2 regions of the Streptomyces sp. NPDC041713 genome follow, and region 1 is predicted to be linked to the other one. Evidence: riboswitches for the same ligand, from Rfam matches in the RefSeq annotation. Region 1 holds a riboswitch; the other holds the start of a gene.

The links. A riboswitch is a leader RNA that binds a small molecule or an ion and turns the genes downstream of it on or off. The one in region 1 is predicted to bind glycine.
Region 2: another riboswitch for glycine. It lies ahead of gcvP (aminomethyl-transferring glycine dehydrogenase); the one in region 1 lies ahead of gcvT (glycine cleavage system aminomethyltransferase GcvT).

What each region holds. Positions count from the first base shown of each region.
Region 1 covers NZ_JBVIZY010000009.1:49,944-53,339, forward strand. Annotated here, with positions in the region: gene gcvH (glycine cleavage system protein GcvH) at 1-267, opposite strand, end outside; gene gcvT (glycine cleavage system aminomethyltransferase GcvT) at 365-1,489, opposite strand; glycine riboswitch at 1,525-1,638, opposite strand; glycine riboswitch at 1,639-1,747, opposite strand; gene ACZ6CV_RS25735 (AAA family ATPase) at 1,895-2,599, shown strand; gene ACZ6CV_RS25740 (enhanced serine sensitivity protein SseB) at 2,644-3,396, shown strand, end outside.
Region 2 covers NZ_JBVIZY010000013.1:9,472-12,867, forward strand. Annotated here, with positions in the region: gene ACZ6CV_RS30605 (DNA polymerase IV) at 1-918, shown strand, start outside; gene ACZ6CV_RS30610 (PRC-barrel domain-containing protein) at 973-1,353, opposite strand; glycine riboswitch at 1,498-1,598, shown strand; gene gcvP (aminomethyl-transferring glycine dehydrogenase) at 1,787-3,396, shown strand, end outside.

The DNA.
Region 1 (3,396 bases):
CGAGGGGTCGTCCACGACGTCCTGGTTGGCCTCGGTGACCTCGCCGTTCACCGGGGAGTAGAGGTCGCTGACCGACTTGGTCGACTCCAGCTCGCCACAGGTCTCGCCCGCGGTCACCGTGGAGCCGACCTCCGGAAGCTGCACGAAGACGACGTCACCGAGCGCGTTCGCGGCGTGCTCCGTGATGCCGACCGTCGACACGCCCTCCTCGGTGGCCGACAGCCACTCGTGCTCCTTGCTGTAACGCAGCTGCTGGGGGTTGCTCATGACCTGAATTCTCCTGTACGCGGGTGGGTGCTGCGGAACGGGGACGGTGTGCGGGGGGTCACGTCCGGCGCCGGGGCGCCGGGCCGCACACTGGGCGTCACTTCTGGCGCTTGTAGAACGGCAGGGCCACGACCTCGTACGGCTCGTGGGTGCCGCGGATGTCCACGCCGACGCCCTGGGTGCCCGGGGCGGCGTGCTCGGCGTCGACGTACGCCATGGCGATCGGCTTGCCCAGCGTCGGGGACGGGGCGCCCGAGGTGACCTCGCCGATCACCTTGCCGTCGGCGACCACCGGGAAACCGGCGCGCGGCACCCGGCGGCCCTCGGCGACCAGGCCCACGAGCTTGCGCGGCGGTGCGGTCTCGGCGCGCTCGGCGGCGGCCGCGAGGGCGGCGCGGCCCACGAAGCTCTCCGACTGCGAGGTCTTCTCGAACTTCACGACCCGGCCGAGTCCGGCGTCGAACGGCGTCAGCCCGGCGGTCAGCTCGTGCCCGTACAGCGGCATGCCCGCCTCCAGGCGCAGCGTGTCCCGGCAGGAGAGGCCGGCCGGGACCAGGCCGACGGGGGTGCCCGCATCGAGCAGCGCGCCCCACAGCTTCTCCGCGTCGCCGGGGGAGACGAAGAGCTCGAAGCCGTCCTCGCCGGTGTAGCCGGTACGGGCGATGAGGGCGGGCACGCCCGCGACGGTGCCCGGCAGGCCCGCGTAGTACTTCAGACCGTCCAGGTCGGCGTCGGTGAGCTGCTTGAGGATGCCGGAGGACTCCGGGCCCTGGACGGCCAGCAGCGCGTACGCGTCCCGGTCGTCGCGGACCTCGGCGTCGAAGCCGTCGGCGCGGGCGGTCAGCGCGTCGAGCACGACCTGCGCGTTGGAGGCGTTGGCGACCACCATGTACTCGGTCTCGCCGAGCCGGTAGACGATCAGGTCGTCCAGGATTCCGCCGTCCTCGGCGACGATCATGGTGTAGCGGGCGCGGCCGACGCCGACCGAGCCGATGTTGCCGACCAGCGCGAAGTTCAGGAAGTCGGCGGCCTCGGCGCCGGTGACGGTGATCTCGCCCATGTGGGAGAGGTCGAAGAGGCCGGCCTTGGTGCGCACGGCGTTGTGCTCGTCGCGCTCGCTGGCGTACCGCAGCGGCATGTCCCAGCCCGCGAAATCGGTCATGGTCGCACCGAGGAGGCGATGTACGGCGTCGAGGGCGGTCAGACGGGGGGCAGTGCTCATGAAGGGAACTCCCAGGGCATGACGGGCGAGGTCGATCCTCCCCATCTGTCATCGGAACCTGAGAGGTTCGCCGCAGGCGTCTCGACATCCGAGACGTACGGCTTGCACCTTGGGTGGGACCGCCGGGGCGGCCCGCTTTTCAGATGTGCCTCGCCCGCGCGGTACGGGGCCTGAGAGATTCAAGGGAGGGACTTGCTCCTTCGGCGCCCCGGACGACACAGCACCTGCTGGTCCCGGAGACTCTCCCGCGCGGATTCAAACGGCCGGTATGGAGTTGGCGGGCTCATCATTGCACGCGACCCTGTCCAGGGGGACCCGTGACCGGCAGCGGATCGCGCGGCCCGCGCACGGTTGTGCCGCATTACCTTCTCTTTACACTTGACGGGGAAGCAGTACGTGACCGCTATGGGGAGGCCGATCACGGTGCGCAGCAGGACAGGCGTCTTCGCTCCAACCACGGGGGTGGCGCTGCCCAAGCAGGTCGCCGCCCCGGCCCGGGAGAGCTGCGGCCCGCTCCCCGTGGCCGTCGTCCGCGACCTGCGCCGGCGCTCCGGCCACAGCCCGCACCGCCTCACCTTCGGCGCGGGCGACCTGGTCGTCGTCTCCGGGCTGCCCGGTGGCGGGAAGTCGACCCTCATGCGGCAGGCCGTCACCGGCCCGCGCATCGACTCCCAGGACACCCGCGACCGCTGGGCCGGCCGCATGCCCCGCCTCCTCCCGTACGTGATCTACCGCCCCCTGGTCCGCCTCGCGCACTACGCGGGACTGCGCCGCCACCTGCGCTCCGGGGCGAGCGTCGTGGTGCACGACTGCGGCACCCAGCCGTGGGTGCGCCGCTGGCTCGCCCGCGAGGCGGGCCGGCGCGGCGCCGTCCTGCACCTGCTGCTGCTCGACGTGCCGGTGGACACGGCGCTCGCGGGCCAGCGCGAGCGCGGCCGCGGCGTCTCCCGGTACGCCTTCGCGCGCCACCGCAGGACGGTCGGCCGGCTCGTCGACGCCGCCGAGCGCGGCGACCTGCCGCGCGGCTGCGGCTCGGCGGTGCTCCTGGACCGGGCGGCGGCGCAGGTCCTGCGGGGGATCGCCTTCGACGGCCGACCCGCCCGGCGTTAGGGTTCGAGCCGCAGGCAGAGCGGTCGCGAGCAGGGGTTGGACAGATGGACTTTCCGGCGCAGGCACAAGCCCATCCGTACGCGGGTTGGCCGGGCAACGAGCTGGAGGAGGTCCTCGCGGCCTCCCTCGGCGCCGCCGAATCGGCGGGCGGCCGGATCGTGGAGGTCCTCGGCCGCAGCGCGATATGGATCCCGCTGCCGAACGGCGGCGGTCCCGACAGCGGCACCCTCGACCTGCCGACGCTGGAGATCGAGGGCCAGGCGTACGTCCCCGTCTTCACCTCCGAGCAGCAGTTCCGCCAGGCGCTCGGCGCCGCCGCCGACCGCATGGGGTGCACCGTGGCGCCCGCCGTGGAGTTCGCCCGCGGCCTGCCCCCGCAGCTGGGCATCGCACTCAACCCGGACGGCACCGTCGGCGCCCCGCTGCCGCCGGCCGCCGTCGCCGAGCTCTGCAGGGCCGGCCGCTCCGCGCTGGACGGCCCCGCCACCGGCGGCCGCGTGCGGCTCTACGAACCGGACTGGCAGGAGGAGCCGGTGGACTTCCTGGCCGCCGCGGGCCGCGAGTTCGAGGCGAGCGGGGTCGTGCTCACCGCGCGCCGCTGCCTGGCGGACGTCGAGACCGACGACCCGACCCTCTTCGTCGGCGTCGAACTCGCCACCTGGGAGGGCAACGCCCGCGACCTGCCCATGGAGGCGCTCGGCCGCGCCCTCGGGCAGGCCCCGGTCCCGTGGGCGGTGAACCTCGTGCTGCTCGACGTGGCGCAGGACCCGGTGGGGGACTGGCTGCGGGCCCGGGTG
Region 2 (3,396 bases), on a different contig from region 1:
GCGGAGGCCGGCGAGGACGAGCTCGTACGACTCCTGGGCAAGGCGCACGGGGGCTCGCTATACGCGATGGCGCTGGCGCTCGACGAGCGGCCCGTGGTGGCCGAGCGGGAGAGCAAGTCGGTGAGCGTCGAGGACACGTACGACGTGGACATCCACGACCGGGTGCGGATCCGCGGTGAGGTCGCGCGGCTCGCCGACCGGTGTGTGGAGCGGCTGCGGACGGCGGGGCACTCGGGGCGGACCATCGTGCTCAAGGTACGGCGGTTCGACTTCTCCACGCTGACGCGCTCCGAGACGCTGCGCGGGCCCACGGACGACCCCGGGGTGGTGCGGGAGGCCGCGGCGCGGCTCCTTGAGTCCGTGGACACCACGGGAGGGGTGCGGCTCCTCGGTGTCGGCGTCTCAGGCCTCGCGGACTACACGCAGGAGGACCTCTTCGCCCAGGCCCAGGCCCAGGCGCAGGCTCAGGCCGCCGAGGCGCTTGCTCGGGCGGCCGGGGCGGAGGCCGTCGTGGTCGAGTCGGCCGAGGCGGCGGGAGCGGCGCAGGGGGGCGTGGAGGGCGGTTCCGGGGGCGAAGGCGGCGATGCCGGGGCCGGTGACGTCGTGGCCGAGGAGTCGGTGGCGCTCGGTGAGCGGCGGTGGGTGGCTGGGATCGACGTACGGCACAGCGAGTACGGGCACGGGTGGGTCCAGGGGAGCGGGCTCGGGCGGGTGACGGTGCGCTTCGAGACGCCGTATTCGGCTCCGGGACGGGTGAAGACCTTCCGGACGGACGACCCGGATCTGGTGCCCGCCGAGCCGCTGCCACTGGTCGCCGCGGTGCCGCTGGGGGCGGTGGCCGGGGCGGAGCCCGGAAAGGGGCTCGAGAACGCCTCCGGTGTCGCTCGGGCGGAGGTGGGGGACCAGGGGGAGGGCTGAGGCCGCCGGCAGAAGGGATCAGGACGGGATCAGGACGGCGTCAGGGGGATGGCGTCAGGGGGATTCCGTGCCCGCGATGCGGCCGAAGGTCTGGTCGGGTGGAGGCGGCGTCCGCGGTGGTGTCGTGTCCAGGCCGTAGTGGTGGTAGAGCTGGAGTTCCTGCTCGGGGGAGAGGTGGCGGCCCACCCCGAAGTCCGGGGCGTCCTTGATCAGGTCGTGGTCGAAGGGGATCCGTACGGTGCCGTCCTCGCCCAGCTCGCTCGGCTCCAGCGGCACGAAGGCGTCGCGGCTGAACAGGCCGGTGCGTATGGCGGCCCACTCCGGGGCCCCGGTGGCGTCGTCGAGGTAGACCTCGTCGATCGTGCCGATCTTCGTCCCGTTCCGGTCGAACGCCTTGCGGCCGATCAGATTGCGCGGATCGATGTCGGTCTGCACGGGCCCTCCAGATGGTCGCGGGTTGTCGAAACCGGGCGTAACTCATCCTTATTCGTTCGTAGTCACTACGAAAGAGCACTTCGGGGCAGGTGGCCACTCGAGGGATCGGCCGTGGTCCTCGCTGGTAGGCTGGCGTTCGGCTGTTGACCCCGTGCGGGAGAGCTCTCCGGAACACGGTTCCCGGAGGCGCCGAAGGAGCAAATCCTCCCCGGAATCTCTCAGGCATCCAGTACCGCACGGACGAGGTCACTCTGGAAAGCAGGGCGGGCGTCGGGCGGGCACGTTCGAAACCCCTCCTCACCGACGGTGAAAGCAGATCTGTCGACATGACGGGACTGTGAAGCTCTCAGGTTGAGATGACAGAGGGGGAGGCCGTCCGGGTACCCGCGCCGTGGTACCCCTCGCAGGTCGTGCAGACCAGGAGGCCTCCGCCATGACTGCCACCAATCGCATCCCGCTCTCCGCGCTCGAGCAGGGCATCCCCTTCGAGGAGCGGCACATCGGGCCCGATGCGGAAGCGCGGGCCAAGATGCTCGCCCAGGTCGGGTACGGCTCGCTCGACGAGCTGACGGCCGCCGCGGTGCCGGATGTGATCAAGAACGCCGAGGCGCTGGACCTGCCCGGCGCGCGCACCGAGGCCGAGGTGCTGGCCGAGCTGCGCTCCCTCGCCGACCGCAACCAGGTCCTCGACTCCATGATCGGACTCGGGTACTACGGCACGTTCACGCCGCCCGTCATCCTGCGGAACGTGATGGAGAACCCCGCCTGGTACACCGCGTACACGCCGTACCAGCCGGAGATCTCGCAGGGCCGCCTGGAGGCGCTGCTCAACTTCCAGACCATGGTCGCCGAGCTGACCGGCCTGCCCACCTCCGGGGCCTCGCTCCTCGACGAGGGCACCGCCGCCGCCGAGGCCATGGCGCTGTCCCGGCGCATGGGCAAGGTCAAGAACGGCGTCTTCGTCGTCGACGCCGACGCGCTGCCGCAGACCATCGCCGTCATCCAGACCCGCGCCGAGCCCACCGGCGTCGAGATCGTGGTCGCCGACCTGAGCGACGGCATCCCCGCCGAGGTCGCCGAGCGCGGTGTCGTCGGCGTCCTCGTGCAGTACCCGGGCGCCTCCGGTGCCGTACGGGACATCAAGCCGCTCATCGACCAGGCGCACGAGATCGGCGCCGTCGTCACCGTCGCCGCCGACCTGCTCGCCCTGACGCTGCTCACCTCTCCCGGCGAGCTGGGCGCCGACATCGCCGTCGGCACGACGCAGCGCTTCGGTGTGCCGATGGGCTTCGGCGGCCCGCACGCCGGTTACATGGCGGTGCGCGAGAAGTTCGCGCGCAGCCTCCCCGGGCGCCTCGTCGGCGTCTCCGTCGACGCCGACGGCAACAAGGCCTACCGGCTCGCGCTGCAGACCCGTGAGCAGCACATCCGCCGCGAGAAGGCCACCAGCAACATCTGCACCGCTCAGGTGCTGCTCGCGGTCATGGCCGGAATGTACGCCGTCTACCACGGCCCCGAGGGCCTGAAGGCCATCGCCCGGCGCACCCACCGGTACGCGACGCTGCTCGCGGCCGGGCTCACGGCCGGCGGCGTCGAAGTCGTGCATGGCGCCTACTTCGACACCCTGACCGTGCGCGCCGAGGGCCGCGCGGAGGAGCTCGTCGCGGCCGCCCGCGAAGGCGGCGTGAACATCCGCCTGGTCGACGCCGACCACGTCTCCCTCGCCTGTGACGAGACCACCACGCGGGCCCAACTCGCCGCAGTGTGGGGCGCGTTCGGGGTCGAGGCCGACGTCGACGCGCTCGACGCCACCGTCGCGGACACGCTGCCCGACGGCCTGCTGCGCGCGGACGACTACCTCACCCACCCCGTCTTCCACCAGAACCGCTCCGAGACCGCGATGCTGCGCTACCTGCGCAGGCTCGCCGACCGCGACTACGCGCTCGACCGCGGCATGATCCCGCTGGGCTCCTGCACCATGAAGCTCAACGCGACCACCGAGATGGAGCCGGTCACCTGGCCCGAGTTCGGCCAGCTGCACCC